Regions from separate parts of the Mesorhizobium sp. ArgA1 genome, predicted to be linked through region 2. Evidence: riboswitches for the same ligand, from Rfam matches in the RefSeq annotation. Region 2 holds a riboswitch; each other region holds the start of a gene.
The links. Region 2 has a riboswitch for thiamine pyrophosphate ahead of thiB (thiamine ABC transporter substrate binding subunit). Riboswitches for the same ligand answer to the same signal wherever they lie in the genome.
Positions count from the first base shown of each region.

Region 1: another riboswitch for thiamine pyrophosphate. It lies ahead of thiC (phosphomethylpyrimidine synthase ThiC); the one in region 2 lies ahead of thiB (thiamine ABC transporter substrate binding subunit).
Region 3: another riboswitch for thiamine pyrophosphate. It lies ahead of ACWGTI_RS19560 (YkoF family thiamine/hydroxymethylpyrimidine-binding protein); the one in region 2 lies ahead of thiB (thiamine ABC transporter substrate binding subunit).

Region 1 covers NZ_JBSKBQ010000027.1:22,620-33,240, forward strand. The annotation lists partial or broken gene ACWGTI_RS29790 (hydroxymethylpyrimidine/phosphomethylpyrimidine kinase) at 1-671, opposite strand, end outside; partial or broken gene ACWGTI_RS29795 (thiamine phosphate synthase) at 662-940, opposite strand; gene ACWGTI_RS29800 (thiamine phosphate synthase) at 973-1,122, opposite strand; partial or broken gene ACWGTI_RS29805 (thiazole synthase) at 1,265-2,038, opposite strand; gene thiS (sulfur carrier protein ThiS) at 2,043-2,240, opposite strand; partial or broken gene ACWGTI_RS29815 (FAD-dependent oxidoreductase) at 2,209-3,168, opposite strand; partial or broken gene thiC (phosphomethylpyrimidine synthase ThiC) at 3,165-5,001, opposite strand; TPP riboswitch at 5,104-5,217, opposite strand; gene ACWGTI_RS29825 (potassium transporter Kup) at 5,774-7,732, shown strand; gene ACWGTI_RS29830 (hypothetical protein) at 8,127-8,375, shown strand; gene ACWGTI_RS29835 (DUF3307 domain-containing protein) at 8,377-8,718, shown strand; gene ACWGTI_RS29840 (hypothetical protein) at 8,715-8,927, shown strand; partial or broken gene ACWGTI_RS29845 (IS3 family transposase) at 10,511-10,621, opposite strand, start outside.
Region 2 covers NZ_JBSKBQ010000001.1:1,439,530-1,450,150, forward strand. The annotation lists gene ACWGTI_RS07095 (RNA polymerase factor sigma-32) at 1-98, shown strand, start outside; gene ACWGTI_RS07100 (caspase family protein) at 262-2,622, shown strand; gene ACWGTI_RS07105 (M48 family metalloprotease) at 2,685-4,091, opposite strand; gene thiQ (thiamine ABC transporter ATP-binding protein) at 4,428-5,180, opposite strand; gene thiP (thiamine/thiamine pyrophosphate ABC transporter permease) at 5,189-6,796, opposite strand; gene thiB (thiamine ABC transporter substrate binding subunit) at 7,037-8,044, opposite strand; TPP riboswitch at 8,088-8,202, opposite strand; gene ACWGTI_RS07125 (thiamine diphosphokinase) at 8,432-9,076, shown strand; gene ACWGTI_RS07130 (ABC-F family ATP-binding cassette domain-containing protein) at 9,078-10,621, shown strand, end outside.
Region 3 covers NZ_JBSKBQ010000009.1:6,268-16,888, forward strand. The annotation lists gene ACWGTI_RS19520 (PRC-barrel domain containing protein) at 1-3, opposite strand, end outside; gene ACWGTI_RS19525 (hypothetical protein) at 101-373, opposite strand; gene ACWGTI_RS19530 (hypothetical protein) at 547-846, shown strand; gene ACWGTI_RS19535 (DUF982 domain-containing protein) at 806-1,165, opposite strand; gene ACWGTI_RS19540 (DUF1236 domain-containing protein) at 1,366-1,695, shown strand; gene ACWGTI_RS19545 (hypothetical protein) at 1,794-1,997, shown strand; gene ACWGTI_RS19550 (DUF2934 domain-containing protein) at 2,090-2,329, shown strand; gene ACWGTI_RS19555 (hypothetical protein) at 2,472-2,837, opposite strand; TPP riboswitch at 3,047-3,159, shown strand; gene ACWGTI_RS19560 (YkoF family thiamine/hydroxymethylpyrimidine-binding protein) at 3,150-3,758, shown strand; gene ACWGTI_RS19565 (ABC transporter permease) at 3,933-4,730, shown strand; gene ACWGTI_RS19570 (ABC transporter ATP-binding protein) at 4,727-5,509, shown strand; gene ACWGTI_RS19575 (ABC transporter substrate-binding protein) at 5,506-6,510, shown strand; gene ACWGTI_RS19580 (hypothetical protein) at 6,532-6,879, opposite strand; gene ACWGTI_RS19585 (LexA family transcriptional regulator) at 6,890-7,552, opposite strand; gene ACWGTI_RS19590 (hypothetical protein) at 7,633-7,974, shown strand; gene ACWGTI_RS19595 (GcrA cell cycle regulator) at 8,059-8,745, shown strand; gene ACWGTI_RS19600 (DUF6456 domain-containing protein) at 8,995-9,594, shown strand; gene ACWGTI_RS19605 (hypothetical protein) at 9,661-9,969, opposite strand; gene ACWGTI_RS19610 (DUF763 domain-containing protein) at 10,207-10,621, opposite strand, start outside.

The DNA of each region.
Region 1 (10,621 bases), on a different contig from region 2:
CGCGGCGATGGCGCTGGCCAGCATGCACCCGGTCCCGCGCATCCACCCGGCAAGACGCGGTGTATCGAAGCGAATGGGTTCTTGATCCGAACTCAACAGAATATCTATCGATCGTGGTCCCGTTGCGTGGCCGCCCTTCAACAACAGCGCTTTCGGCCCGGCCGCAAGCAATCTTTTTCCCTGCCGCAGAGCCTCATCATCGTCCGCTGCCAGTTCCGATCCCGTCAGGATCGCCAGTTCGATGAGATTTGGCGTGACGAGATGGCAAAGCGGCATGAGTTCCCGCTTCATGACGCCAAAGCGCGCGCTTGCAGCAGCGGCCTGCCGGACGAGGAGGCCCGCACCGGATCGAGCACTGCCGGTATCCGCGGATTTTCGCGCAGCACGGTGACGACCGCAGCGATGATCTTCGCGGTCGCGAGCATGCCGATGTTGATGGCCGCCACCTCGTTGGCCTGCAACGCCGCCCGCGTTTGATCAGCCACCAGGCCAGGCTGCATAGGACGGATATCCCCGACGGCGTCGTGTGTCTGCACCGTTACCGCGGTGATGGCAAGGCAGGTGCGCACGCCGATGGCAGAGATCGTCTCGATGTCGCGCGCAATCCCGGCACCTCCGCTGGAATCCGATCCGCCAACGACAAGCACATGCGGGTCTTGCTTCAGCGCCATTGCTCCGTCTTTTTGATCCAATCCTTGGTGCGCGCCTCGGGATCCGGGTTCAGCGTTATGTCCGTCACCACCGCCGCGCTGACGGCGCCGGCCTCGAAAACGCCATCGAGCCGCTCGGGATTGAGGCCGCCGATGGCGATCAGCGGAATAGGCGCGACCCAGCCCTTCCACGCCCGGATCCTCTCGAGCCCCCTGCAGCGCCCATTTCATCTTCTTAGGATGGTCGGATAGACGGGACCCAGCGCGACATAGTCGGGCCCGGCTGCCATGGCCGTCTCCCGTTCGGCATGATCATGGGTGCTCAGTCCGAGAGCCTGATGCCGGCCGCCTGTATCTCGAGGAGGTTGGCGGTCTGGAGACCCTCCTGGCCGAGATGTACGAAGTCGCAGCCCTCTTCGATCGCCAGCCGCCAATGATCGTTGACGATGAGCTGGCAATGTGTCGGGCGCATAAGGCTTTCGCTTTGCGGATTTCCGCGCGCAGCCCGTCCTCGTCCATATGCTTGATGCGGAGTTGCACCAACCTGACGCCGAGCGGCACCAGCCGCTCGATCCAGGCGACGCTGTTGACGACCAGGTAGAAGGGATCGAGCTTCATGAAAAAACCGCCCTGCCCAATGTCGGCGTCGACGGCATGGCGGCGGCGCGCGGCTCGATCAGTCCCGAACCATAGGCTTCGCGGCCGGCATCGACCGCCTTGCTGAAAGCGCGCGCCATGCTCACCGGATCGGCCGCCTTGGCGACCGCCGTGTTGAGGAACACGGCGTCAAAGCCGAGTTCCATGACGGTTGCCGCGTGCGACGGCCGTCCGAGCCCCGCATCGACGATCAACGGCACGTCGGGGAAATACCCGCGCATCGAGCGCAGCGCCATGATGTTGATCGGCCCGAGCGCCGAACCGATCGGCGCGCACCACGGCATCAGCACCTAGCAGCCCGCCTCAAGCAGCCGCTCGGCGACGACAAGGTCGTCGGTGGTGTAGGGGAACACGATGAAACCGTCCTCGCAAAGGATGCGCGTGGCCTCGACCAGGCCGAAGACGTCGGGCTGCAGCGTGTCGTGGTTGCCGATGACTTCGAGCTTGATCCAGGGCGTGCCGAAGACCTCGCGCGCCATCCTCGCGGTCGTCACGGCTTCCTTCACTGAATGGCAGCCTGCGGTGTTGGGCAGGACCCTCACGCCGAGCGAGCGGATCAGTGACCAGAATTTCGAGCCGGCCTTGCCGCCGGCCATTTCACGGCGCAGCGGGACGGTCACCACCGAGGTCCCCGACGCCTTGACCGCATCGGCAAGGATCGCCGGTGAAGGATATTGGACGGTGCCGAGAAGCAGGCGTGAGACAAGCGTCGTTCCAAAAAGGTCGAGCATGGTGCTAGCCTCCCTGCATCGGTGACAGGATCTCGATCCGGTCGCCCTCGCTCAACGGAAATTCTGCCCGGTTGGCTGCATGCACGAGATCGCTGTTGACGGCCGTCGCCAGCCAATCGCCTTCATAGTTGAGGCCAGCAAGCAGCGCCGCCAGTGTCGTGGCGTCACTTTCAAGCGCTTCGCCGTGGACGGTCAGTTTCATGGGTAAGCTCCACGCGTTTGCCGTGACTGGAGAAAATTTCGGCCGCCAGGCGCGCCATGGCCGCCGCAAGAAGAAAGCCATGGCGATAAAGTCAATTGAGCGCGATGGTCCTTCCACGCGCTTCGACACGCGGCAGATTGTCGGAAAAGGCCGGACGAACTCCGACGCCGGTCTCGACGATACCGGCCTCGCCGAAGGTCGGATGGAGCGCGCAGGCAGCGCTGAGAAGTTCCATCAGCGAACGAACCGTGACCGAACCACTGTCGTCGCTCTCCATCATCGTCCCGCCGGCCATGAAACGACGATCGCTGCGCGGCACCACATAGAGCGGAAAGCGCGGATGCAGCAGCCGGATCGGGCGCGACAGGGAGATATCGGGCGTGCGCAGGATCAGCATTTCGCCGCGAATGCCGCGCTGCCTCTCATCGCCCGCCGCCATTCCCATGCAGTCGATCTCGCGCTCGAATCCGGAAAGCTGCCGAGCGTCCGTGGCAAACCGGAAGGCGACGCCCATAGGTCGAGATGCGCCTCGCCGGGGAAGAAAAGCCCACGGCGAAAACGGCCGGCGAGGTCGGGCTCTAGCAGCGCGATTTCGTCGTCGTCGACACCCCGATGGCCTGACGTGCGGCTAGCGAAGCGGTCGAGCTCGCCCGCGTCGCGCGGAGCTGCCACAACCAGTGTTCCGGCCCGTGTCACCTGGCCGGCCAACACCGCCTCCCACCAGTCGGCGGCATCGCGCCCGAGATCCAGCACCAGCTGCTCGGCGCTTTCACGCTCGCACCATGGCGCCAGCATGCCGCCGGCGAACCACGACGCGTTGCCGCCGAGGCCATGCCTTTTCTCCGCAACGGTCACCGCCGCGCCGCCTATGGCGAGCTCGAAGGCGGCGGTGAGGCCGACGACGCCGGCCCCTGACCAGCACCCTCATGACGGCTCATGCGCCTCCGGCATGAGTGGTGCACCGGTCTCGTCCGCCCGCACGTAGAGATCGCCGCCTTCGCGATATTTCGCCGCCATCGCCGCCATGCCGTCCTTCTGCGCCTCGGCTCGGATGTCGTGGGAGATGCGCATCGAGCAGAGTTTCGGGCCGCACATCGAGCAGAAATGCGCCAGCTTGTGCGCTTCCTTCGGGCAAGGTCTCGTCGTGGAACGAGCGGGCCGTTTCCGGATCGAGCGACAGGTTGAACTGGTCCTCCCAGCGGAACTCGAAGCGCGCGCGGGAGAGGGCATCGTCCCTGACTTTCGCCGCGGGATGACCCTTCGCCAGGTCGGCGGCGTGCGCGGCTATTCTGTAGGTGATCACGCCGGTCTTGACGTCATTGCGATCGGGAAGGCCGAGCTGCTCCTTCGGCGTGACGTAGCAGAGCATGGCGGTACCGAACCAGCCGATCATCGCCGCGCCGATGCCGGAGGTGATGTGGTCGTAGCTAGGCGCGATGTCCGTCGTCAGCGGTCCAAGCGTATAGAACGGCGCTTCGCCGCAGACGGCGAGCTGCTTGTCCATGTTCTGCTTGATCTTGTGCATCGGAACGTGGCCGGGCCCCTCGATCATCACCTGGCAATCCTTCGCCCAGGCGACCTTCGTTAGTTCGCCGAGCGTTTCGAGTTCGGCGAATTGCGCCGCGTCGTTGGCGTCGGCGATCGAGCCGGGGCGAAGGCCATCGCCCAGCGAAAAGGACACATCGTAGGCGCGGCAGATGTCGCAGATTTCCTCGAAATGCTCGTAGAGGAAGCCCTCCCGGTGATGGTGCAGGCACCATTTGGCCATGATCGAGCCGCCGCGCGAGACGATGCCAGTGACCCGGTCGACGGTCAGCGGGATGTAGTGCAACCGCACTCCGGCGTGGATGGTGAAATAGTCTACGCCCTGTTCGGCCTGTTCGATCAGCGTGTCGCGGTAGACCTCCCAGTTGAGGTCCTCGGCGATGCCGCCGACCTTTTCCAGCGCATGGTAAAGCGGCACCGTGCCAATCGGCACCGGTGCGTTGCGCACGATCCATTCGCGGATGTTGCGGATGTTGCGGCCGGTCGACAGGTCCATCACCGTATCGGCACCCCAGCGGATCGCCCAGACCATCTTCTCGACCTCTTCGGCCATCGAAGAGGTGACCGCCGAGTTGCCGATATTGGCGTTGATCTTGACCAGGAAATTGCGACCGATAACCATCGGCTCGCTCTCGGGATGATTGATGTTGGCAGGGATTATGGCCCGTCCACGCGCCACCTCGTCGCGCACGAATTCCGGGGTGACGAAGTCGGGGATTGCCGCGCCGAAGGCTTCGCCGTCGCCCCCAAGCTTGCCGAGCAGGGCCTCGCGGCCGAGGTTCTCGCGGATGGCGACGAACTCCATCTCGGGCGTGATCATGCCGGCGCGCGCATAGGCGAGCTGGGTGACGGCCTTGCCGGCCTTGGCTCTCAGCGGACGGCTTCGGATCGGAAATTCCCGCGTCAGGCGCTCTCCTGTCGCAAATCCGTTGTCCTCCGGCCTGACATGGCGGCCGTCATAGGCACGACATCGCCGCGAGCGGCGATCCAGTCCTGCCGAAGGCGGGCAAGACCCTTTTCGATGTCAGTTTCAATCGCGGGGTCGGTGTAGGGGCCTGACGGATCGTAGACCGTCACCGGCGGCTCACCGGCAGTCGGGTGGACCGCGATCTCCCGCATTGGCACCCCGATCTGTGAATGGAGGACGCCGGATTTGTGGATCTTGCGCGACGCCGGCAGCGGTCCGGTCGATACGGTGGGGGGTCAAGGCATTCATTTGAGGCTCCTTTGCTCGTTGCATTGGAGACCCAGCTCTGTGCCGGAAGGATGAAAAGACGCCTTGCTGACCCGCCCGAAACAAATCCTCGGGCATGAATTCCCGCAAGCGCTCGCACCGTCCCTACGCCAGTATGAACTGGATCAGGTTACGGGTCACTGCGCCGCAAAGCCAGCAGTATCTCAGCCCCTTGCCGGGACTCCCCTGGTGAATGCCTCGATTGGACCGGGCCGGTGCCCGTTTGTCAAGCGCCTTCAGGCCGCGGTGGAAGGTCAAAGGCAGGCGGAACGCTCCCGTGTTCAGGATGCGGACGGGTCGTCCGCGCGCGATTCTGTCGTCACGAGATGACGCAAATCTGGACACTCATGTTCTATGACAAGCCTTCCGAAATGCTACATCTGAAACCATGAAAATATTGACTTCCAACAATCGCCAGTCGATATTCGTATCCTCAAGTTCATCGAGGTAAATTACTGCATGAAGTTCGGTATTTCGTATAGATTATAATAGAATTTCGATTGTTAGAGTGTAATAGCCAGAGGTGCTTTGGTATTGCGTAAAAATTAGGCGTTATAGATTGCTGATGGTCTGTTGATGTGAAAACCGACCGGGTGACGTGCCGGTCGACTTCAAGATGGCAGTCTCTGCTAGCAATTACCTGACGCCTCGGCCGATAGCGGCAGTGCAGCGAGATCCTCCCTCTTCGCGTCGCACGCCCAATCGGCCGAGGCTACCCATTGCAAGGGGCGCGCCTCGCAAATGCAGAATTGCGTTGGCTCTAGAGCGCAGCACCCATGGGAGCATACGAATGGCTGTCGTGGAATCTGCCAACAATTGTGACGGTGGGGAACTAGCGGAACATCTCGGCTCGGCTCCTGCACAAAGTACTCACTTGTTGATGCTTGGCGCACTCGGTGTGGTCTATGGCGATATCGGGACGAGCCCAATCTATGCGTTCCGCGAAGCGCTGCATGCCTCGTCTGGCGGCAACATCGCTGACCCTGCAGATATTTTCGGCGTGATGTCGCTGATCATATGGTCGCTGACCATTACCGTCACGGTAAAATACATCATGTTCGTGCTGCGCGCCGACAACCGCGGCGAGGGGGGCGTGCTGTCGCTGATGGCGCTGGCGCGCGGCAGTTTCCCCAAGCGCTCGGCGCTGATCCTGGGCGTAGGCATCGTCGGTGCCTCGCTGTTTTTCGGTGACGCCGTCATTACGCCGGCGATTTCGGTGCTGTCGGCGGTCGAGGGCATGAATGTCGTCACCCCCGCGTTCCAGCCCTATGTCGTGCCGCTGACTCTGGTCATCCTGGCCATGGTGTTTGCAGTTCAGCGTTTCGGCACCGGCGGCGTGGGACTGGTCTTCGGCCCGGTGACCGCGATCTGGTTCCTGGCCATCGGCCTTTCCGGCCTCAAGCACATCATTGCCGATCCGGAAATCCTGTGGGCGGTGAGCCCACACTACATCGTTGCCTTTCTGATCCATTCGCCCGACGTCGCCTTCGTTACTATCGGCGCCATCTTCCTCGCCGTCACCGGCGCCGAAGCGCTCTATGCCGATCTCGGCCATTTCGGCCGCAAACCGATCGTGCTTGCCTGGCTTTCGATCGTCTTCCCCTGCCTGCTGTTGAATTATGCCGGCCAGGGCGCCTTCGTGCTGGCGAAGAACGGCGTGGTTGGCCACCCATTCTTCGAAATGAACGAAGGTTGGGCGCTGATCCCCATGGTGGTGCTGGCGACGGCGGCTACCGTCATTGCCAGCCAGGCGGTCATTTCGGGGGCCTTTTCGCTGACCCGCCAGGCGGTGCAGCTCAACATGCTGCCGCGGCTGGAAATCCTGCACACGTCGGAAAAGCAGTCCGGCCAGATCTACATGCCGCGCGTCAACCTTTTGCTGGCCCTGGTGGTGATGATGCTGGTGGTCGGCTTCGGCGAATCGAGCAAGCTGGCTTCCGCCTACGGCATCTCGGTGACCGGCAACATGCTGGTGACGACGGTGCTGCTCTATGTCGTCATGACCCGTATCTGGAAGTGGAAGCTGTCGGTGGCGATCCCGCTTACCGTGCTGTTTGCCTTGATCGATATCGGCTTCTTCGCCTCCAACATCGTCAAGGTGTTCGAAGGCGGCTGGGCGTCGCTGGTCGTGGCCTTCACCATCGTGCTGGGCATGTGGACCTGGGTGCGCGGCAGCCGCTATCTCTTCGACAAGACCCGCCGCAACGAGATCCCGCTCGATTTCCTCGCCGGCAATCTTTTGAAGAAAAAGCCGCAACTGGTGTCCGGCACCGCCGTGTTCCTGACCAGCGATCCGCAAAGCGCGCCGACGGCGCTGATGCACAGCCTGAAGCACTACAAGGTGCTGCACGAGCAGAATGTCATTCTGTCGGTTGTCACGGCACCGCAGCCGCTGGTCCCCGACAGCGACCGGGTGAGGATGGAGACGGTCAACGAGTTGTTCATGCGGGTGACGCTGACCTTCGGCTACATGGAGCAGCCCAACATCCCGCGCGCGCTGGCGATTTGCCGCAAGCAGGGCTGGAAGTTCGACATCATGACGACGTCATTCTTCCTGTCGCGGCGCTCGCTCAAGGCATCACCCAATTCCGGCATGCCGGTGTGGCAGGACAAGCTGTTCATCGGCCTGGCGCGCACGGCGGCCGACGCCACCGAATATTTCCAGATTCCAACCGGACGTGTGGTAGAAATCGGTACGCAGGTGGTTGTCTAGCTCTCGCCTCGATTTGCACGATCAACGTCCTTGCCAGGGCACTTGCACTACGTTGCAACTCATAAACCGAGTTCGTCCTGCCCCAAGTTCTGATCCACGGCGGGACCGCCAAAAGCCGCATCGATGTACGCGCCGGCGTGAACTACGCGACCTCCAGCATCGGACCGGACGAAACGTCCACTTGCGCTCGGCCTGCTCCGCTGCGGAGAAAGGCCAACTGGCCGGTGCACTCCCGGCGACGAGCACTGCAACAATCACCGCAACATGGCAGCGCAAGAAGGGGATCCATGCAGGACTATCCGCTACTCACTGACAATCGAAGGCAAGACCGTCGCCGTTCCGCTTACCGCCGACAAGCCGGCGGATTGCTGCGCGAATTTTCTGAGAAAGCCGAATGACCATGTGGACCAAGATCAAAACCTTCTTCCTCAAAAGCGAGCCCATTTTCTTGGCCCGCCTACAGGCCTTCAGCGGCGTCGTGGTCCGCGTCCTCCTCTCGCTCGACCCCGGCCTGTTCCAACGCTACGTGTTGCCAAAATGGCCCCCGACCGACATGCGGTCGGTCGGCGTGCTGACCGATTACCCGCGGCACCGGGACGATCCCACTCTCGGCAGTAACCCCAGCATCGGCAAGGTGCAGTGAGATGACCGCGTTACTAACCACGATTGCGCTTCTTCTGGCCGGTCACGCACTGGCTGACTATCCGCTTCAGAGCGATTTCCTTGCCAGGGCCAAGAACCGCGCCAACCCGATTCCGGGCGTTCCCTGGTACCATGGCCTTCTATCTCACGCGGCAATCCACGGCGGTGTAGTCGGCCTGATAACCGGCAGTCTCGCGCTCGGTGTCGCAGAGTTCGTCGCTCACGGCCTCATCGACGATGCCAAGTGCATGGGGCGGATTTCTTACGACATGGACCAATCTCTGCACATGTCCTGTAAACTCTGCTGGGTGGTAATCCTGATACATTGGGGAACATTCTCATGACTGCTTTACTCGCATTCCTGTTTACCAACCCGATCATCCTCGCGGTCGGAGCCGGCATTATTGGCGCCGCCGTCGCGTGGATGCATGGACGCGTCACCGGGGCCAAGGCTGAACGTGCTCAATCAGATCGCGCGGGCACCAAGGCCACAACCGAAGGCGAGCAGATCGATGGTTCCGTGGCCGGCCGCGCTCCGGACGCCAACAGTTAGGGACTGGCCAAACGGTCAAAGCAATAACTCTGACGGGTCTTCTCGCGCTCGCCCCGGCCAGAAAGTCGGGCGGCACATTCTGCGCGTTAAACATCCGATCCGGTCGACAAAAGTCGAAGTCGCAAGCCTGTCTGCTGCGACGGTCGCTGCAGTCACAGCTTCCAACGAAAACGGCGCCCCGCGTGGCTGGGACATTCGGACGCGCCAGGACGATCCGACACACTTCGGTTAGAACAGCTTCTCGTCTTTGCCATCATCCAGTGCCCTGGGTTTTCTGGCGGCGGATCCAAGGTGCCATCCGAATCGCCAAGGTTGAGGGTACCATTAAGGCGGCCTCCGCTGCTCTCGCTGCCCCGGTCTAGGCGCAACTCGCCGACTACAAGCTGCACTTCGCTGAGACCCAGACATCACGAAGGCCGGTATGCGAGAGACGAATGAGCAGATCATCGCGCCCGTCCGTGGCACGAAAACCGACGTTCACGGGCTCAATGAGCGGATCGATCGGATCTTCGAACACCAAGAGCTGCCGCCTCATGCCCATGGCCCGACCAGGTCGTCGACGGAGCCTATCGAGACGCTCTGGACCTAGGCTTCCTGGACGCCGGCGGTCAGCGCCTTCTCGGCCATGCGGCGCGGCCAATCACCGGCCGTCGCTCCTACGTTTGCGATACAGAGTAGCCCCTCGTCTCCTCCAAGCGACGAGGACGGTGCGGCTCAAGAGAGAACGACACCCTCATTTTCCGCCTTGAGGCCGATGTCGACCAGCGCGCACAAGGTGGATCTATACCAGCGCCCGCGACGCTCCCGCGGATGTTCGGCACGGCGAACTCACGCAGCGTGGCGTCATCGGACACCTTAGCGTCCGGCTCTTGAAGGGCAGCCACATAACGTTGCGGGGCGGATAACTAACGGAAGCGGCAAATGGCTGGCTACCCTCTCATTAAAAACGAGTCCCGGCTGCGATTTGCAAACTGGAAGAGCTGTCGTTTCCTTTTTTGCGAGTTCGCTAAAAAGTCTTCAGCCCGAACCTGCTTATTGTGGTCTGCCCTGTCATATTCATTACGGTCATCGCACGGTAGAATGGCGCCGCTTAGCTTTCGCGGCCGATGGTTCGGACAACGCTCAATTGAGCTGAGCGTGTCAAATCGTCAGGGTCAGGTCGAAACCAACAACACCGATGTGTAGCGCGGAGCTTCAATGCCTCTGACATCTCGTTGCGAGGCTAGTGAACGACCACGAGACGGCTCAGACCGCCATGCGCGACAACAAAGACTATTCTCGACAGGGGATCATCATCATCGAACCGGCGGTCGGGAGGAACGGCCGGCTGAAAGAGGACGAGGGCAATGATGCGGTCACGAGAGGGGCGGCGCGACATACACGAGCCGATTGCACGGTTCCTGTGCCAGAAATGGCGGACAGGTCCCGCGATCAACCCGCCGTCGCGAGCAGTTCGCGCCAGTGGAGGCTTCGCAGTCTGCTGCCCGCAGGGTGAAGCGCGTAGCAGATGAAGCCTGCACCGTAGACTCAAACCCCTGAAGCGTCTGGGGCGTCAGCCTGCTACAGGCTGTTCGGACATGAAGTTAAGCTAGGACAGCTTGTCGCTTGAATTCGACAGGGCTCAGATAGTCGAGGGCCTTGGCCGAGGGTTGTAGAAGCGCTCGAGTCTAATCGAAACACATCGCCCCGGCGTT
Region 2 (10,621 bases):
CCAAGGAGCGTGTGCGCCAGATTGAGGCCCGCGCCATGGAAAAGCTGAAGGTCGCGCTGGTGAAGCAGAACCCGGAGTTTCAGACGCAGGCCGCCTGAAGTTCCTGGTCGGCAGCAGTATTAAGATATTTGCCAATCAGCACATAAGATCAGCGCACAGATTTCCTTCCCCTCATTCCCGGATTGTGAATTCTTTAACAGACCTCCTGAGCTGAAGGGGGTCTGTTGGGGTTTACCAGATCATAGCGGATGAGGATTTTCCATGTCGCGATTCTGTGTGTTTCTTGCAGCTTTGATCCTTGTGACCCTGACGACTTTCGAGGCTAGCGCCGATCGAAGGGTTGCTCTTGTGATCGGCAATTCCGGATATCGGGAACTTCCGGCGCTCAAGAACCCGGACAGGGACGCCGGAGACATCGCAAGCACGTTCCGGACGGCCGGCTTCGACGTTTTCGTCGCCAAGGATTTGACCAAGCTTCAATTCGAGGAGCGTTTCCGCACCTATCTCGCGGCGGCCGACGGTGCTGATCTCGCCGTGGTCTATTATTCGGGCCACGGCTTCCAGATCGGCGGCGAGAACTTTCTCATCCCGGTCGACGCCACGCTCAAGGATGCCGCCGACGTGGAAGTTCAGGCAATCAAGCTCGATGACATGTTGCAGCAGTTGCGCTCGAAATCGAAAATCCAGGTGATCATCCTCGACGCCTGCCGCAACAATCCTTTTCCGCGCAAGAACTACTGGCTTCGCGACCAGTTGATCGTCGCGAGCGGTAGCGGATTGGCGCAGGTGAAGGGGTCTGAGAACGCGCTGATCGCCTTTGCCACCGAGCCGGGAGCCTTTGCCTATGACGGGAGCGGCAATCTCAGCCCATTTTCCTCCGCCTTCTCTCGTCGTGCGCTGGCGCCGAACCAGGAGATCCGGGCTGTCATGGCCGCCGTGCGCCGCGACGTGGTCAAGGCAACCGATGGCAAGCAGGTTCCATGGGAAAATTCCTCTCTTCTCGACGATGTCTTTCTGATGCCCCGCGCCAACCGCCCGGCGCTGCCGCCGGTGCTGGAGAAAATCGTGCCGTCTGGCATCGGGCCAGTGGTGCTGGATCTGCCGGCACCGGTTGACATCGACGGGGGCGCTGTCAGCGTCAGCATCGAAAGCCTGCCGGCACTCGGACGGCTGACGCTTGATGGCAAGCCCTTGGCCATGGGCGAAAGGATCGAGGGCAAGGACCTGCCCCGTCTGCGCATGGACGCTCCCGAATTGACGGGTTGGCAGGAACAGGTGGATACGCTGGCCTACACCACGCACAACGAGTGGGGCGGCGAATCCCAAGGCGTTCTGCTGTTGCGGATCAGAAACGGCGCGGGCGCAGCGGGCAAGCAGCTCGTGGCCTCACTCGCGGCCGAGCAGAAGCAGCAGGTGGTTGAGCGCGGCATTCGTATCGCCGACGCCGCCGAAGCGATCGAAAACCGCGACATCGAAATTCCCGTCGGCGTCGGCCCAATTCCGCTCAAGCTGGATTTCCCGGCCAAGGATCCGTCGATCAGCTTGAAGGTTGCAACCTATCCGGCAACCGGGACGCTTTCCCTGCCGGACCGCATTCTGTGGCCTCAATCGAGCCTGATCGCCGACGACGTCGACAAATTGCGCTACGAGGCGCAGATCGGCTCCGCGACGCCAGTCGAGATAGGCTTTCAGATCCGTGCCGACAACGCATCGAAGCAGGCGACGCTGAAGCTGTCGCCAAGGGTCGATCCCTGCGATCGGGCGGCGGGCGAACCTCTCGACCTGCAAGGCGTTGTCCCGGGCCGGCTGGCGAACGAGATTGGCGACGGCGCGGTTGAACTCTGCCAGGCCGCGGTGAAGGCGTATCCGGAGATTGCCCGCTTCCGCTACGAACTCGGACGGGCGTTGCTGGCCTCGGGCAAGGTCGATGAGGCCAGGCAGGCAATCCAGCAGGCCGCTGACAGGGGATATGTCCGCGCGGTTTTCGCACTCGGCTCCATCGTCTCGTCTGGAATAGGGACGGCCGCGGATCCCGAACAGGGCAACCGCTTCTATTTGGAAGCATCCTACAAGGGTGACCCCTACGCCATGACTGCGTGGGGACGCACCCTGTTCAATGGGCGCGGCGTCCAGCGCGATGCCGCCAAGGGATTGGACTTGCTGCTCAAATCGGCGGCGATGGGGCATATCGATGCCATGAACGATCTTGCATCCATCTTCATGGAAGGCCGCAATGATGTGCCAGCTGATCCGGACCGGGCGCTCGCCTTCTTCAGAGCCGGAATCGAGCGGCAGGAGATGCATTCCCTGGGTGTTCTCAGCACGCCGAAGCGGGTCGCCTTGGCGGTTCCGGCGTGTAAGGTCCAGCCCCCGAAAATCATCACGAAAATAAAGGTCGTTCCCATACCTGCGCCAAGGCCGAAGACCCCCAAGGCAGGCAAGCGGACAGCCGCAGCAATCCCGGACAAACCCGTCGGCCGGACGGCCTGGAGCGGCAATAACGGTGATCGTTCCGGGCGCGGTTCTGCAAATTTTGGTGGTGGTGAGACCACGACCAGCAGCACCAGCGAAGGCACCGTTGGCGAAAGTAGTACCGATACAGCCACCGACAGCAACCTCTGAGGAGTGGCGGTGACCGCAGCCGCACATCGCACGGTCAGGCCCCATCGAACCTAACCGCGCTGCTACTTGTCCGTAACGATCTTGACCTTGTCCCCGGCCGAAACGGAGGCGCCCGGCGACATCGCATTGAGCACCCTGAACAGATCGAGCTTGCGGTCGACACCGACCATCTGCGCCGAGAGCGAGCCCATGGTCTGCCCCGCCTGCACCGTGACGACACGGATATGCAGCGGCTTCAGCACCGCCTTCTCGGCCGCACTCAGGATGCGGAACGAACCGCTGACCGAGCGCGCCACGGGATCGAGCGTGGTGCTGGCCGAGGGGGCCGCCGTCAAAAGCCGGTAGACCTGGCCGCCGGCGCGGATCACCGCAATGTCGAACTGCCAGCCATCGGCGCCGGCATGCGCGGTCGCCGCCTCATTGCCGTTGATCGTCTCCTGGCGCACGCTGGTCTCGTCAAGACCGGCCACCCAGCCACTCCTGATATAGTCGGTCAGCGCGCGGTTCTTGTCGATCGATACGCCGTCGAAGCGGATCGCCATGTCGCCGGGGCCCGTTGCCGTCACTGCCGCCGCCGTGTTGTCGATGATGAAACCGTCCGGCACGGTGAACGACACGCCGAGGCCCGGATGCAGGAAGGTCTGGCCGCGCACATAGCCTTCTTCCGGCGTGTCGCCGTAGAGCAGGCCGTCGATGCCGGCCAGGAAGGAATCGCGGTCGCGCGTGCCGACGCCGGGCGCACCGAACTGGCGGGCGTGGCGTTGCGCCAGATCGATACGCTGCGGCGTGTTGGGGTGCGTCGCCAGGAAGTCGAGGCTGGCATCGGTGGCGCCCGATATCGAACGGAAATCGGTATAGGCCGACATCGACTGCAGGAAGCGGCCGGCGGCGTAGGGATCGTAGCCGGCCTCGCCGATCGACTTGATGCCGATGGCGTCGGCCTCCAGCTCCTGGTTGCGCGAGAACTGCGCCAGCCTCAACTTGCCGCGGATCAATGCCGCCTTGGCGGTCGGGCTGTCGCCGAGCACATCGGAAACAACCTTGGTCGCCAGGCCTTCCTCGGCCTCGAGCTGCTGGCGCTGCAGGCCATGGTTGGCGGTGACGTGGCCCATCTCATGCGCGATCACGGCGGCGAGTTCGGCCGAATCATTGGCCAACGCCAACAGGCCGCGGGTGACGTAGAGATAGCCGCCCGGCAACGCGAAGGCGTTGACGTTGGGCGAATTGAGGATGGTGATGCGATAGGTCTGGGTCGGATTGGCCGACACCACCGTCAGGCTGCCGACGACCTTGGCCACCATCCGCTCGAGCTTGGGATCGGAATATTCGCCGCCATAGGTGGCGAGGATGCGCGGGTGCTGCGCCTTCGCAAGCTCCGCGAGCTTGCTGTTGGCGGCGACATTGTCGACCGTGATCGGCTTGTCGGAAGGCTGAAAGCCGGATTCCTGCACCTCGGGCGGCGTGAACATCTGGCAACTGGCCAGCGCCACAGCAAGGCCGGCCAGCGCGAGGAAGCGCACCAGCGGTCTGCGTCTCAAAGTGTCAGTGCCGGTCGACAGCACGGCGTCCCTTCAGCTCTCGGCGCACGACCTGGACCCAAGGGTCCGCGCCAGCGAAAAATCGAATTCTCGGTGGCACATCCTGCACAAATCAAAAAACCTACAGCGTTTTACACATCCAGACGGATGTGGCGCTGTAGGGGGCAAATCACGGCTCGTGCCGGACCAGTACTGGGCGGACCTAGCCACATCAACCGGACCATGGCAAGCAAGCGCCACATCACCTGTAGCCGGTTTGGTCGTAAATTATGTCCGCTTCCGGGCAACATCGCGTGAACCGCCCGAACTCGCGCCGATATAGCGTCGAAACGCTTCAGGGCCAGTGCCATCGAAAAAATCGGCGGCAAGTCCCGTTGCGGCAACCCTGCCATTGTCCAGAAAAACCATCTCCCCCCCGATGCGGCGCGCGTCTTCCGGCTGATGCGTGACGAACAGCATGGTCATCGCGCGCTCGGCATGGAGGCCGGCCACCAGGTCGAGCATGTCGTCGCGCAGTGCGGGTCCGAGCGAAGCGAACGGCTCGTCGAGCAGCAGCACCGGCCGGTCGCGCACCAGCACGCGGGCGAGCGCCACGCGCTGCCGTTCGCCGCCGGAGAGCTCGCGCGGCAGGCGCTTTTCCTTGCCGGCAAGGCCGACACGCTCAAGCGCCTCGGCGATTGCGGCGCGGTCGGCTTGCGTCAGATTAAGCGACGGCGAGCGACCGAGCCCGACATTCTTCTCGACAGAGAGATGGGCAAAAAGGTTGTTTTCCTGGAACACCATCGACACCGGCCGTGCCGACGGCGCGGAAGCGCCGACATCGGCGCCGCCGATCAGCACGCGGCCGGATTGCGGCGTCTCGAAGCCGGCGACCAGATTGAGCAGGGTCGACTTTCCCGAACCGCTGGCCCCCATGATGGCGGTGATCTTTGACGCGGCGAATTCGACATCGAACAGGAACGGCGTCTCGCCATAGCTGAACGCGACCTGGTCCAGCCGCACGGCCGCGCCTTTTTCCATGGCGGAAGTCACGATCTTTCTCCTCGTCCCAACCAGTCCGCGGCGACCACCAGAGCCAGGCAGACCGACCCGAGCAGCAAAGCCAGTCCGGCGGCGTCGGCCGTGCGGTAGCTGCCCATGCGCGCCAGCAGGAGATAGGGCAAGGTCTGCACCGAATCGCTGCCGAACAGCGCGATGACGCCAAGGTCCCCGAGCGACAGCGCCATGGCGAAGGCAAAGCCGGTGGCCAGCGGCCGCCGTAGCGACGGCCAATCGACCAAGCGTAGCCGGTTCCAGCCGGAAATGCCGAGCTGTGCGCACAGCTTTTCGTGGCGTTCACTCGCTGCATCATAGGCCGGACGCATCGCACGGATGGCAAAAGGCATTGCCATCACCGCATTGACGACGATGACCATGACGGGCGCGATGGCAAAGACGTCGCTGAACGTGCGCAGCAAGAGGAACCAGCCGGCGCCGATGACGATGGGCGGCACGACGAGGACAAAACCGGCGCCGGTGTCCGCCGCGTGCTCGAGCAACGAACGCGCGCCGGAGCGACGGCTTAGCGACAGCGCCCGGCGCGCCATGATCAGCGACAGCGACAGCGCCACCGAAAGCAATGCCGCCAGCAGGCCGAGACCGGCGCTGGTCAACGTCGCCTGGCGCACCGCGCTCTCGCCGGCCAGCCGGCTGAGATCGGCGCCAAGGCCTGATGCCACGGTTGCCGCCATCGGCCCGGCGACGAACAGCAAGGCAAGCACGATCAACGCCGTGTTGAGCGCCGTTTCGATCGGGCCGGCCGAGAGATAGCGGCGTGGCGCCACCGGCAGGTTGGCGTCGCCGGTCACATTGGCCCCAAGCCGCGTCAGTGCCAGCACGACGGCAAAGGTCAGCGCAATCTGCAGCACTGTCAGCGTCACAGCCCGCGCCGGATCGAAGTCGAAACGCAGCGCCTGGTAGATGGCGACCTCCAGCGTCGTCGCCGCCGGCCCGCCGCCGAGGATGAGGACGATGGTGAAGGAGGTGATGCAAAGCATGAAGACAAGCCCGGCGACAGCAGGCAGAGCCGACCGCAGCACCGGCCATTCGATCAGCCGAAAGGCTGGCCTCGCCCCCATGCCGAGTTGGCTTGCCAGCCGCCATTGATCGGCAGGCACCGTGCCCAGAGCTTCGAGGAACAGCCGCGTTGCCAGCGGCAGATTGAAGAAGACATGCGCGACGAGGATGCCGGACAGGCCATAGATATCGGGCCAGCTTTGGCCGGCGATCGCGGCGAAACAGCCGGCTCGGCCATAGAGCGCCAGTATGCCCAGCGCCGCGACGATGGCCGGCAGTGCCAGCGGCACGGTGAACAGCTGCAGCATGAAGCCGCGGCCAAGGAAGCGCGGGTGCCGCGATAGAGCGCGCGCGACGAACAGCGCCGGCGCGACGGAAAGCAGCGTCGAGAGGACTGCCTGCCAGAGCGTGAAGCGGACGACCCGCAAGAGATAGAGATCGAAGGCGGACGCAGCGCCTGCGAGGTCATGTGCGCCTTCGCGGATGAGCCCGGCGAAGGCGCCGCCGATCAGCAACGCGATTGCCGCAAGCGCGACGATGCCGGCTGCGTTGCGGGGGTCGGCGGAGTGTTGCGTTCGCATGTCGCGCTAGCCAACATTGCGGTAGGCTGGCGGAAACATTTCGCGAAAGCCGAGTTCCCGCCCACCCCCCTCTGGCCTCCCGGCCATCTCCCCCGCAAGGGGGGAGATTAGCAGCTTCGCTCCTCTCGCCGCCTTTGCAGTGCTGGAGATTGGCGAAAGCGATTGAGCGCTTGATCTCCCCCCTTGCGGGGGAGATGGCCGGCAGGCCAGAGGGGGGTGCTCAAGCGCCATCCCGAAGCCCTATTTGCTCATCACCGCCAGCCATTCATCGACCCAGGCCTTGCGGTTGGCCGCGACCTCTTCCGGGCTGAACAGCAAAGTCTTGGTCGGTTTGACCAGCCTGTCGAACGCCGGGTTGAGCGGCTTGTCGGTCTTCCCCGCCGGGAACATCCAGTTGGTCTCCGGAATGACATCCTGGAATTTCGGCCCGGTCATAAAGGCGAGAAACCTTGCCGCCAGCGGGTTCTTCTCACCCGTGGTGGTGATGCCGGCGACCTCGATCTGCAGATACTCGCCTTCCTCGAAAGACGCCGCCTGATAGCGCTCGGTGTTCTCGGCCACCATGTGGTAGGCCGGCGACGTCGTGTAGGACAGCACCATCGGCGCCTCGCCCTTGGTGAACAGGCCGTAGGCCTCGCTCCAGCCCGGCGTCACCGTCAGCACTTTCGGCTTGAGCTTCGCCCATGCCTCCGGCGCCTTGTCGCCATAGACCGATTTGACCCACAGCAGCAGGCCGAGGCCCGGCGTCGAAGTCCGCGGATCCTGGATGACGATCTTGTCGGCAGCGGCGCCCTCGACCAATTCCTTCAGGCTCTTCGGCGGGTTCTTCAGCTTTTCGGTGTCGTAGACGACGGCGAAATAGCCATAGTCGTAGGGAACGAAAGTATCGTCGCTCCAGCCGCCCGGCACGTTGTTTTCGGCCACTGGCCCATGCGGGACAAACAACCCGGAGGCCTTGGCTTCGGCGGTCAGGTTGGTGTCGAGGCCGAGCACGATATCGGCCTTGGTCGAGGCGCCTTCGAGCTTGACGCGGTTGAGCAGCGCGACGCCGTCGGCGACCGAGACGAAGTCGAGGGTGCAGCCGCATTCGGCCTCGAACTCCTTCTTGACCGCAGGGCCCGGCCCCCAGTCGGCGGTGAAACTCTCATAGGTGTAGACGGTGAGTTTTTCCTGCGCGGAAGCTGGCGCAGCCAGAAGCGAAACAGCAAGGCCCAGGGCTGGGACAAGACGGGACAAGAACATGCGCATCGGCGCCTCCTTCGTTCGTGTTGAAAGGAATTGAGGCGTCGGGCTGTCCGAAGCGTCTAATCCCTCCGCCGGTACAAACCGGATCAGGTTCAGCGGGTTGGCGAGACTGCCTCTCAGCCGGTCCGCGAAGATCGCGTCCGGCACCCCGTTAGAGCGTTTCGACACATAGGCCCGGCCAAGGTGCCACGCAAGCGGAAGTTTGCTCGAGCATGATCCCGAACCGAAGGTCAGCGACCGCAAAGAGTGGGAACCGGTTTTCTCAAAAAAGATCATGCTCCAAAAAAGGATCTGGATCAGGATGACGATTCAACCAAACGTCATCCTGATCTGGCGGCGGAAGGGCTCGGCCTTCCGTTTCACCGGCGGGGCTGGTAAGGGCCACCGGATATGAGCACATTCACCATCCTGCTTGGCGGCGATCTCATCCGCACGCCGCGGCTCGACCGCCAGGTCGAAGGCACGCGCATCATCGCCGCGGACGCCGGCATCGGCCATGCCCGCCTGCTCGGCCTGATGCCGGAGCTTTGGGTCGGCGACTTCGATTCCGTGCCGGCGGACCTGCCGGCCGATCTCGCCGCAGTGCCACGGCAGGTATTTCCGCCCGAAAAGGACAAGACCGACGGCGAACTGGCCATCGCCGCCGCATTGGAACGCGGCGCCACCAGCCTGGTGCTGGCCGGCGCTTTCGGCGGCAAGCGCGCCGACCATGCATACCTGCACCTTGCGCTCAGCCTGCGGCTGGCCGAGGCAGGCACAAAAGTGCTGTTGACCAGTGGCGCGCAAGAAGGCGTCCCCCTTTTGCCGGGCAAGGCCGGCTTCGACTATGACGACGGCACGCTGTTTTCCGTGCTTGGCTTTTCCGATCTCTCGGGCCTCACCGTTTCCGGTGCCAAATGGCCGCTCGACCATGTCGAGGTCGCCTTCGGCTCGTCGCTGACCATCTCCAATGAGGTCAAAGGCAACCTCGAAATCGCGCTTGGCCATGGCCGCGCGCTGCTGCTCGCCCATCCCTATCCCTTGCCTGAAAGCTGACATGGCCCCGCCCCTTCTCAACCTCGACGGGATAAGACTGACCTTCGGCGGCACGCCGCTGCTCGACGGCGCCGAACTCACCGCGTCCGCCGGCGACAAGATCGCGCTCGTCGGCCGCAACGGCTCCGGCAAATCTACGCTCTTGAAGATCGCCGCCGGGATGATCGAGCCGCAGGACGGCGAGGTGTTCCGCCAGCCTTCGGCGACCGTGCGTTATCTCCCGCAGATGCCCGACATGGATGGCTTTGCCAATGTCCGTGCCTATGTCGAGGCCGGGCTCGGTCCCGCCGACGATCCCTACCGAGCCACCTATCTGATGGAGCATCTCGGCCTCACCGGCACCGAAAATCCCAACGATCTTTCCGGCGGCGAGGCCCGCCGTGCCGCGCTTGCCCGCGTCATGGCGCCGGAGCCCGACATTCTGCTGCTTGATGAGCCGACCAACCATCTCGATCTGTCTGTCATCGAGTGGCTGGAAGCGGAGCTTGTCCGCACCTCGTCGGCGCTGATCGTCATTTCGCACGACCGTCGCTTCCTCGAACGCGTCTCGCGCGCCACCGTCTGGCTCGACCGTGGCCAGACCCGCCGTCTGGACAAGGGCTTTGGCCATTTCGAGGAATGGCGTGACCAGGTGCTGGAAGAGGAAGAGCGCGAGCAGCACAAGCTCGGTCGGCAGATCGTGCGCGAGGAGCACTGGCTGCGCTACGGCGTGACGGCGCGGCGCAAGCGCAACATGCGCCGCCTCGGCGAGCTCCAGACCATGCGCCAGCGTTTTCGCGGCCATCGCGGCGCAGAAGGCTCGGCCACCATGGTGGCGAGCGACGCCGCGGAATCCGGCAAGCTGGTGATCGAGGCCAAGAACATCGAAAAGAGTTTTGGCGACCTCACCGTGGTCAAAGGCTTTTCGACCCGCATCCAGCGCGGCGACCGGGTCGGCCTGGTCGGACCGAACGGTGCCGGCAAGACGACGCTGTTGAAGATGCTGACCGGTGAGTTGAAGCCGGATGCCGGCTCGGTGCGGCTTGGCACCAATCTGGAAATCGCCACGCTCGATCAAAAGCGCGAGTCGGTCGACCCGGCCGAGACGCTGGCGCAATATCTCACCGACGGGCGCGGCGAAAACCTCGTCATCAATGGCGAACAACGCCATGTCGTCTCCTACATGAAGGATTTCCTGTTCAAGCCGGAACAGGCGCGCACGCCGGTGCGCGAGCTTTCCGGCGGCGAACGGGCGCGGCTGCTTTTGGCCCGCGTCCTGGCCCGGCCGGCCAACCTTCTGGTGCTTGATGAGCCGACCAACGATCTCGACATGGAGACGCTGGAGCTTCTGCAGGAACTGGTCGCCGGCTTTGCCGGTACGGTCATCCTGGTCAGCCATGATCGCGACTTCCTCGACCGCACCGTGACCAGCATCATCGCGCCGGACGGTGGCGGCCGCTGGATCGAATATGCCGGCGGCTATTCCGACATGCTGGCGCAGCGCGGCGGCACCCGGCTCGACGACCGCAAGGTGCGGACCAAGACTGAGGCCGGCGACACGCCCGC
Region 3 (10,621 bases), on a different contig from region 2:
CATGATCGATCTCCTCTGGGTTCGGACAATTTCCTAACCAGCGAACAGGCGAAGGGTTCCGGTAAAACACCACGAAAGTCCGGTGCAGACAGCTTCGGGCCTACACCTCGTCGAAAGGACCACCGCGCCGCGCCGGGTCGCGACCGATGGCGGCTTCCTCGGCATCGTCGGGCAAGGCATCGTCACTGTCCTGATAGGGGTTGTCGTCGTCTTCCTCCGGCAGGTCGCCTTCCTTCTCGACACCGGTGGTGTCCGGCAGGCTTTCCTCATCTGCTCCGTCGGGCAGGATCCTTGCGCCACGCAGCGCATCCCAGTCCTGCTGGCGCGGTGTCGGCGCTTCCACTTCGTCGCTTCGCTTTCTACGCGGGTCCATAATTTTTCTCCCTGGGTCGGTCCTCTGCATCGAGAAGTGGAACTCGCCGCTGGCAAGCAGGTTCCCGAAACCGGTCCACCTTGCTTGGGGAATGCCCTGGAACCACTGGGGGGAACCAATTGCCGCTGGGCTGCATTTGCCAAAACGAAGACGATTCCGGACGGAGACGGACAATGAAGATTCTTGTTTTCTTGCCGTGCGCTCTGCTGGCCCTTGCCGGCCCTGCCGCCGCGCAAGACAACGGCGAGGGAGCTCCTCCCGTGCCTTGCCAGGCACAGCCCCAGGATGGCGGCCAGCAGCCGCCTCCCGGCGATGACGGCAATGGCAATTCGACTACCGATCTTGGTTCTTGCGGCGGCGTGCTGCAGCCGCCGCCCAGCGGGGATCAGGGCATGACGCAGCCGCCGCCGGATCAGGGCAAGACGCCGGTGATCAAGCCCGGCGAGGTGCCTGTGCAGCCGCCGAAGCAATGATCTCGGCTGAGGCCCTTGTGTGCCGAAGCCGGCCGGTTCCAGCCTTGGCCAAGCGTAGCGCAGTCACCGGATCAATGCCGGTCCAGGCAATGCCGGCCGTTTCGGCAAAGGCTGTGAAAGCCCGCCGCGCCTGGTCCTTGGTCAAGTGTCCGGCCCTGGCCTTTTCGCAAGCCCTCAATGCCGTGTCGTAGATTTTGCCGCGTCTGGCCTGCGGCCATTCCTTAAGAAAATTATGCATCTCGGCCAACGTCGCGATGTTGCGTTTGAAGCCGGCGCCCACCGCAATCGCCACGGGAATTTGGAGCCGCAAATCGTCCATATTGAAGGTCTCCTGAGGGATCGTCTTCAATGCCAATCATGCCGATGCGGTTCCAGCTGACATGACCGGAAGTAGTAGCCGCTTGCGGAACAAGACCGTACTGGCGGCGTTTGCCTCCAGGAGCCCGCCATCTCGATTTGTGCTGTTTTCGCCTCGTGCGGGGACACGGCGGAGCTCGCACACAACGACAGGAGACGAAGATGAAAACCGTCCTTATTCCCGCTGTCGCCGGGCTCGCCATGATCGCCGGCCTCGGCGTTGCCGCCGCCGATGAGGTCATCGTAACACAGCCGGCACAGCAGCAGGTGATCATCACCCCCGAACAGCGCACGGTCGTGCGCCAATACGTAAAGAAACATCCGCTTGCGTCGATCAATCTGCTCGGCGTCGAATTGAATGTCGGCTCCGCCTTGCCCGACACTGTCGAGTTGCAGGAGGTTCCTGACGTTCAGTACAGATACGCCGTCGTCGACAACCACACCGTGCTGGTCGATCCCAGCACGCGAAGAATTGTCGAGGTGGTCGAGTAACGCTCGACAACCGACCTGACTATTTATCGGTGATACCGGCCCTGTCGTTCTTCCCAAAGGGCGGCAGGGCCGAAGGACGAAAAGAAAGGAGTATTGCCATGTTGCCGCATGTCGAGACAAATGTGGCGGCGTGTTGTGACAAGCTGTTGGCCGAGCGCAGCACCGCGCTGCTGTCAATGAAGGAAGCAATCGCGCTCCTGCGCGAGCGCACCGGAACGGATCGTTCGGATGCCGACCTCGCCGGGCTGATTGTCAAGAAGGCAGCGCTACTGGGCGTCGCCGTGGTTTCGGATCAGCACTGAGACGTCTCGTCCCTCAAGACGCCGGCTGAATTTTCGGCTAATGTTTTCGTGGAATCTGGACCAACCGATCGGACCCAACCACGGAGGCTTAAGTGACGGACGACAAACAGGACCGTATTCGCCAGCGGGCGCACGAGATTTGGGAAAACGCCGGCCGGCCCGAAGGTGCGCATCAGGAGCACTGGGAACAGGCCACGGCTGAAATCGATGGCGCAGCCGCCAAGCCGAAGAAGGCGGCGAAGAAGGCTGCTGCGAAGCCCGCCAAGGCCGACGCCAAGCCAAAGGCCGCAAAGCCGGCAGCTGCAAAGTCCGGCAAGGCCAAGTCGAAATAGGTCAAGTCGAAACAGGGCAAGGCTGAAATCGCGCGGCGGGCCCATCCTTGGCGCTCGCCGTTGAGCCCGAGACTCTCAACCTGACGAATTGCGACTGCAACGGCAGCGCAATTTGTTTTTTCGCGACAGGGCAAACCGCGTCTCATGCCTCCCAGGCATAACTCGACAGAGCAAAGCGGATACCGGCAGCTGTCATGGCCAGTTCGCATTCGGTGATCTGGCGCAAGTGCCGAAGATAGCGCGCCACCGTTTGCGGCAGCCAGCCGGCGCAGGCCTCGACATAGGCGCGGCTGTGAACGAGCGTGCCGGTCGACAGCCTCTCCTCCTTCTCGGCAATCACCTTCAGATACTGGCGGATGAAACGGATATCGTCGGCGATGTCCTGGCTGGCCATTCGCCAAGCTCCGGCAAGGCGTTCGCGTTGGTCGAGCGACAAGGGCGGCAGCAGTGGCAGTGACAACAACGGGCGGGAGAGGTCGGCGAAGGCGGCATGGTTCGCTGTGCTCACGGAATTCCCCCTTGTTGAAAAGAATTGTTGAAAGGATTATCGTACTTTATGTACGAAATAACGTCAAGCCGACTTCGTACAATTTGAACTGTTCAGCGCGGGACGTGACTTGCCTCTTCCACAAGGGAGAAGGCGAAATCTGGCCAACACTCCCACCGTGACGTTTCAAAAAAGACTCTTCCCCAATGCGTCGAACAGTGCTTTAACCCGCTCATCCACAGGGGTGCTCCGTATGGTCGGGGCTGAGATGCGGGCGGCAAGCCTTCGGACCCTAAAGCTGATCTGGATAATACCAGCGGAGCGAGGCGGGCGATGTTTTCAGGCGCACAGATTTCCCTTTATCCCATGACCGACGATTTCGTCGGCGTCATCCTGGGCGCGCTTGGCGCGCTCGATCCATGGCGTGACCGGCTGCGGATCGAGACCGACGACATCTCGACGCTTTTGGTCGGGCCGCCCGAAGTGCTGTTCCCCGCCATGCGCGACCTGTTCGTGGCGGCGGCCAAAAGCGGCAGGCACTGCGTGCTTTCGGCTGCGGTTTCGCGCGGCTGCCCGGGTGAGCCCGACGATCCGATCTGCCGCTCCGACCAGACCGGCGGACCCGCCATTCCGCTGGACGAGCGCAAGGTTGCCGCGATCCGTGCCGTCCAGGCGACGCCATCGACGGACCAGCCGGTGGCAGCGCAGTTCTCGCTCTATGTGATGGGCACGGGCGACCATATGGATGAGATCTATGGCTGCATCGATTTCCTGAAGCAGTCCGGCGTCTTTGATCGCTCAAAGAACTTCTGCACCAAACTGCGTGGCGATGCCGGCGCGGTGTTTGCAACGCTCACGGAGGCCTTCTGCCGCTTCGGCCCCGGCGCCGGCCATGTCACCCTCGACATCACGATTTCGGCGAACAGCCCGAGCGCCGTCTGAGCCGCGCTTTTTCGCGTGCCGTGGAGGGAAATTGCCCTGGCTGTTTTGCCCAACCCATTGCGTGGAAGAGATGCCTTCACATCTGACCTTGAGCTGCAGGGCGAAGGGGAAGCTTCGGCGATTGGCGAAGGCGGACGCGACATCCAATCTCCCCCACCAGGGGGCAGATCAGCTGTGGCCTCGGTCATCGCCAGAACTGCACCCGCCGCCCTTTCCTTCGCCCTGCTCCTCGCGGCCTGGGAGTGCTACGCACGCTATGGCGGCGCGGCGCCCACCATGCTGCCGGCGCCGTCGCGCGTGCTGCTGCAGGCCTGGGATAATCGCGCAGCACTCGCCGAAAACACGCTTCCCACCATCCGCGCCACATCAGCCGGCTTTGCCTGCTCGCTGGTGGCTGCCTTCGTGCTGTCGGCACTGGTCGATTTCTTGGCCCCGCTGCGCCGCGCGCTCTTCCCGCTGCTGATCGTCAGCCAGACCTTGCCGCTGGTGGCGATCGCGCCGCTCATCGTGCTGTGGTTCGGCTTCGGGCTGATGCCAAAGATCCTGCTGGTCGCGCTCGTCACCTTCTTCCCGATGATGGTGGCGCTGGTCGAGGGGTTCGCCGCGACGAACAAGGAGATTTCCCAGATGCTCGCCGCCATGGGGGCAGGGCGCTGGCGCATCTTCTGGCTGGCGCGGCTGCCTTCCGCGCTGCCCTATTTCTTCGCCGGGCTGCGCATCTCCATTACCTATGCCGTGGTCGGCGCGATCTTCGCCGAATATGCGGGGGCGGCGAAGGGGCTGGGCATCTACATGCTCAACGCCAAGAACAATTTTCGCCCCGATCTGGTGTTGGCCGCGGTCGCCGTCAGCGCGGCGCTCACGCTTGCGTTGTTCGGCCTTGCGGTGCTCATCCAGCGCCTCGCCATGCCCTGGGAAAATGCCGGGAACGACAGCCGCGACCGCAAGCCTTCGGGAGAGAGCCGCCAATGACGCGGCTCGAACTCCGCGATGTCAGAAAAAACTTCGGTGCACTGGAGGTGCTTGCCGGCATTTCGCTCCATGTCGCGGCCGGCGAGTTCGTCTCCATCCTCGGCCCCTCCGGCGCCGGCAAGTCGACGCTGTTCCAACTGCTGACCGGCGCGCTGAAAGGCGAGGGCGAAATGCGCTTCGACGGCGCGCCATTGCAGGGCAGCCCGTTCGCCTTCATGCCGCAGCGCGATGCGCTGATGCCGTGGCGGCGCGTCATCGACAATGTGACGCTGGGGCTGGAAGTGCAGGGCGTGCCACGCCGCGCCGCCCGCGAGCAGGTCGCGCCGCTGTTTGCCGAGTTCGGCCTTGCCGGCTTCGAGCGCGCCTGGCCAGCGGAACTCTCCGGAGGTATGCGCCAGCGCGCCGCCCTATTGCGCACCGTGGTGCAACGGCGCGGCATGCTGCTGCTCGACGAACCCTTTGGCGCGCTGGATGCACTGACACGCGCGGCCATGCAGCGCTGGCTGGAAGGCATGTGGCGGCGCCACCGCTGGACGGCGCTGCTGATCACCCATGATGTGCACGAAGCCGTGTACCTCTCCGATCGCATCTATGTGCTGTCGGCGCGGCCGGCCCGCATCATCAGCGAGATCGCCGTGCCGCTGCCGCGCCCGCGCGCCACCGGCGGCGATGCCGCGCGCCAGGCAGCGGTGCTCCAAGCCGAAATCCTCGACACGCTGCTCAATCCCGGGGCTGACCGAGCCTCGTTCCCGCAGACCCTCCAAAGGAGATCATCATGACCGACTTCACCCGCCGGCAAGCCCTGCTTTTGACGCTGGCTGCCGGACTGCCGCTGGCCTCGCGCGCTCACGCGGCTGCGCAAAAAATCACCGTCGCGCTCGACTGGACCGTCAACACCAACCACATCGGCCTGTTCGTGGCCCGCGACAAGGGTTTCTACGACGAGGCCGGGCTCGACGTTGACATCCTGCCCTATGGCGACACCGGCGCCGGCACGCTGGTCGCCAGCCGCGTCGCCGATTTCGGCATTGCCGGCGTTGGCCTGTTCACCCAGCGCGCCGCCGGCGCCGATCTCAAGGCGGTCTATGCCGTGGTGCAGCAGGAGACCGGTCGGCTGGTCTTCAACGCGGATCGCAGCGAGATCAAGAGCCCTAGGAATCTTGACGGCCTGACCTATGGCGGCTTCGGCAGCGCCTGGGAAAACACTCTGATCTCGACCATCATCCGCCACGATGGCGGCAAGGGCAGTTTCGAGACGGTGACGCTCGGCACCTCGGCCTATGAGGCGCTGGCCAACGGCTCTGTCGATTTCACGCTGGAGGTCTCGACCTGGGAAGGCGTCGACGCCGAGCTGAAAGGCATTAGGCAGCGCAGCTTCCGCTACGCCGATTACGGCGTGCCCGACGAGCACACCACCGTCATCGCCTCAAGCGATGCCTATCTCCAGGCAAACCCTAAGGCGGCGTCTGCCTTCGTCGAGGCAACGCGGCGCGGCTATCAGTTTGCCGTCGACCACCCGCAGGAAGCCGGCGATCTGCTGATCGCTTCCAACAAGGATGCTCTGACCGACCCGGTCCTGATCCACGCCTCGCTGAAGATGCTGGTCGACGGTCACCTCCTCAGAAGCGAGGCCGGCGTCATCGGCACCATCGACAAGGCCAAGATCGAGGCGATCGGAAACTACCTCTTCACCGCCGGCATCCTGCTCGACGCCGACGGCAAGGCGTTGAAAGTGAAGCCCGATTTTGGAGCGTATTTCAGCAATGAGTTTTTAGGATAACGGTTTTCGCGAGCAGATATCTCAGCCGCTGTGCGTCCACGGTCCCTTGGGTGCAGGATCGGTCAATGCCAGCAACCGCTGCTGCAAGGCGCCGGTAGCGAAAAAATTGACCGTCGCGAACTGGCCGATCATGAAGCGGATTACGGTGACAAACAGCGTGCCGCCATCGTGGACGATCTTGAGCATGCTTCCCGTTCCGAACATCCGGAACAACTCCACGCTTTGGATGTCGCTAGCGGGGATGTCGATCGTGACTTTGGCGCCGGTGATCGTCAGCCCCCGCTCGCTGACCTCGGCCGTGCCTCTCATCGCCTTGGTGCTCCACCCGACCGTACCGCCCTGATGGTAGATGACCTTGTAGGGTTTCATCGCTTGGCCCTCACATATCGATCATCGAGCGCTTCACCCGGCCGATGATGGTGATGGCGCCTTCCAGCGCCGGCGGCGGGATGTCCATGTAGGAGGCCGGCTGGAAGGGCGGGTTCTCGTTGGGGCGATAGCGTTTGTAGGTGGCCTGGCCGCTTTCGTCCGAAATGACGTAGCAGCCATTGGTCACCAGACGCTTGTCGCGCAGATTGACGAAGATGATCGAATCCGGCGGCGAGATCTTGTTCATCGACGGGCCGTCGACGCGTAGCGCGATCCATTGGCCCTGCTCGAGATCGGTGGTTGGGATGGTCGGATAGTCGCTGAGATTGACCACCATGTCCTGGCTGCCGAGTTCGCCGGCGCTGATCCACGAGACGATGGGCACGTCGACCGTGGCCAGCGACGGCATCGGGATCTGCCGGCCCGCCTCGTCAAAGCCGAAATGGCCGCCCGAAAGGCTGCCGCCCTCGCCATTGAACAAGAGCCAGCCGGGATCGACGCCGAACAGACGGCCATATTTCTCCGCCGCCTTGCGCGACAGCGGCCGGTTGCCGTTCTCGTGGCTGATCAGCGTGTTCTTGTTGATGTCGCGCAATGCCCGCGCGGCATCGCTCGGCGAGGCATAACCCGCCTCCGCCCGCGCCTGCTGCAATCTGTGCCTCGGTTCCTTCATCGTACAAATTGCCTGAAATTTATCGTCCGTATTGTACGATTTCGCTTGCGTGCGTTTCGTACATATCGTACGCTTAGCGCATGATCGAACAAACCGCAAGCGTTTCCGCAGGCATCGTCAGCTTTCTCCAATCGTCCGGGCTGTCCTCCTCCCCGGTCCGGACGCAAACCGGGGCTTTTGCCCCGGATCCGGTCGAACTCCCCCTGTCGACCGGAACGGCCGGAGCCGTTCCTCTCCCGGCTCCGGCCACTTCTCTGCATCAGGGCGCCGCCGATGCCGGCAGCGTCTCCTGTATCCGCACCGAAGACGGCACCGTCATCCTGTTCGACCGGCTGACGGGCAGAGCGGTTTCCGGCCTCACCAGAGTGGCGGCCGAAGCCGCATTGCAGCGCCTCGCCGCCGGCACCCTGCCGGCCGCCTGACGACACCAACCCACACACTCATTTGAACCTTGCCCGGCCTTCAGGCCGAGCGCTCGCCTTTGCGCGCAAATCAATGGATCCGACATGACTGCCTATACCGACACCGAATTGCAGGAGATTGCCGTCTGGTTGAAAGACGGTCTGTCGGCAACCAGAATCGCCGTCCGCTTTACGGCGTTGCGCGGCAGCCCGGTCTCGCGCAACGCCATCATCGGCATCGTCCACCGCAACGCTGCGCTGAAGACCATCGGCTTCGCCAAACCCAAGGGTGGCCGATCCGGCGGCCGGCCGAGGAAGAATGCCACAGGGAAGACTGCGGCCAATGAGAATACGCCCAAGAGCGCGCCGGTGCAGCCGAGCAGGCTCGCAAGGCGGCCAGACGCTTCGAAGCACGCAATACCACCCTCGCATGTCGCCAGACCGGTCCGTCAGCCACTGGCCAAGCCGCTGTCGCCTCGGCCGGCGCGTTCGATCCCGGGTGAGGGGCGGCTGGTGGTGGATGGCGAAATCTACCGTTTCAAGATCCCGGCGCCGCGCCCTGCCACCATCGGGCGCCAGCCGCATGTCGCCGCCATGCGCCTCATCGACTGCCTGTTCGACCGCTGCCGTGCGCCGCTCGACCTGACGCTCGAAGAAGACCCTGAAAACGATGCTCCCGGCAGCCGGCCGGGGCCGGAGATGTTGTGCTGCGGCCTGCGCACAAGGGCGCTGAAGAGCTATTGCGCCTACCACCAGGCGCGCTTCCACCGGCCCGTGGCCGAAATGGTTTAGGCGGCTAGGCTCGGTTCCTCGCCCCCGCAACGCGGGGGAGAGGTGGCTCGGCGAAGCCGAGACGGAGAGGGGGACGACGTCCGCGAAGCCAGAACCGTGAGGAACGAGGGCTTCGTGCTCGGTGAGAGCTGGTTCACAGCCGCCGCGCTGCCCCTCTCCGTCTCGGCTTCGCCGGGCCACCTCTCCCCATTTCATGGGGCGAGGAACTCAAGTCCAGTTCAACACTCAATCCCCAACAAGGACCACCCGATGAGCAAAAAAGCCGCGCAGAAAGCAAAACCGCCAAAACTGCCCAAGGACGAGGCCGAGCAGGTGCGTATCCGCCGCGAGATAGGCCATGACTTCGCTCTGAAGGACGACCGCTTCGGCCGCAAGCGGCTGAGTGTTGGCACCGAAGAGGCGCGTCGCGTCTACGAGGTCTCCAATGACGGCTACACCACGACCGGCGGCATCGTGCGGGTGCGCAATGTCGATCCGCTGGTGGGAATCACCTCGCTGACGCGTCAGCAGCGCGAGGCCGGTCAGCGCTTTCGCGATAATTTCGAGCGCGCCTCACGCGAAGGGCTGCGGCCGATGCCGTGGGAAGAACGCGTCGACTCAAGCCGCATCAATGGCGGCGTCCCCGACCGCATGCTCAACGCCGGCCGCGCCCATGCCGGCGCCAATGCCGCATTGGCGCATTGGGAACTGGCCGACGCCGTGCGCCAGATCTGCCTCGAAGGCCAGTCGGTGAAGTCGCTCGCCGAGCGCACCGGCGAGGGGCGGGATGTGGTAGTGAAGCTGCTGAAGATCGGGCTCGACCTGCTGGCCGTGCATTACGGGATGATGCTGATGCGCAAGCCGCGATAGGCCAGCGATCACGCAGAAAAGCAGCCGGCCGACAAATGCCGGCCGGACCCGTTCACGCTACCAGGATCACCATTCGCAAACGCGGACTTCCTCAACGATCCTGTGGTGATGGCGCCAATGCTTGACCAGTTCTATGTGGCAGCGGCGATGATGCCTGTGGTACCTGTGATACCTGTAGCTGTTGTCGTAGGTATCATACTGATAATAGGGGCGAGCAACGTAGCGATCGCCGTAATAGTCGCGATATCCGTCATTATAAGAATCGTCATAGCCGTTACCGATGCCGATCACGACGCGCCCGCCGGCACTCGCCGGGACGACCATCGCCGAGGCTGCGGCGATAGCGACAATCGAAGCAAGCAGGAGCTTTTTCATGGCTGCCTCCTATTCAAGGTTGATCTAATACAATCCCCGAGACGCAACCTCGTTCCAAAGTTTTGCAAGATGTGAACACCCCTGCGCGCGGGTGCACGCGGGATGAGGGTAGCCACCGTAGCCACCTGTCAGCATCATCCCTTCGATCTTGAACCCTTAGCTGTCCCAGCTATCAAACCCAGCATGTGAACCAGCAAGGGACCGTATAAAAACAAGCGCTTGGGGCGGTTCAGTGAATCAATCTCTGAACCTGCTCCAGGCGCCTTTCTTGTCTGGCTTCGCCGCCTCGCCAGCCTCCGGCGCCTTCTCCCACCCGAACACGCTGCGCCCTCCCAGCAGATGCGACTGGTCGAACTCGCCGGCGACGATCTCTTTCAGGCTCGGCCCGGTGACATAGCGCTCCAGCCGCCGCGCTTCGCCATCCAGCCGTTGCAGCGCGCCAAGCTCTTCTTCGCGACCGAGCTTCGCCTTGCCGACGGCCGATTTCAGCACCGCGATCGTCTCGTCATAGACTTTCAGTGGCACCGGGAACGGGTGGCGGTCCTTGCCGCCATGGGCGAGCGAAAAGCGCGCCGGATCGGAGAAGCGGCAAGGCGCGCCGTGCACCACTTCGGCCACCATGGCCAGCGCCCGCACCGTGCGCGCGCCGACG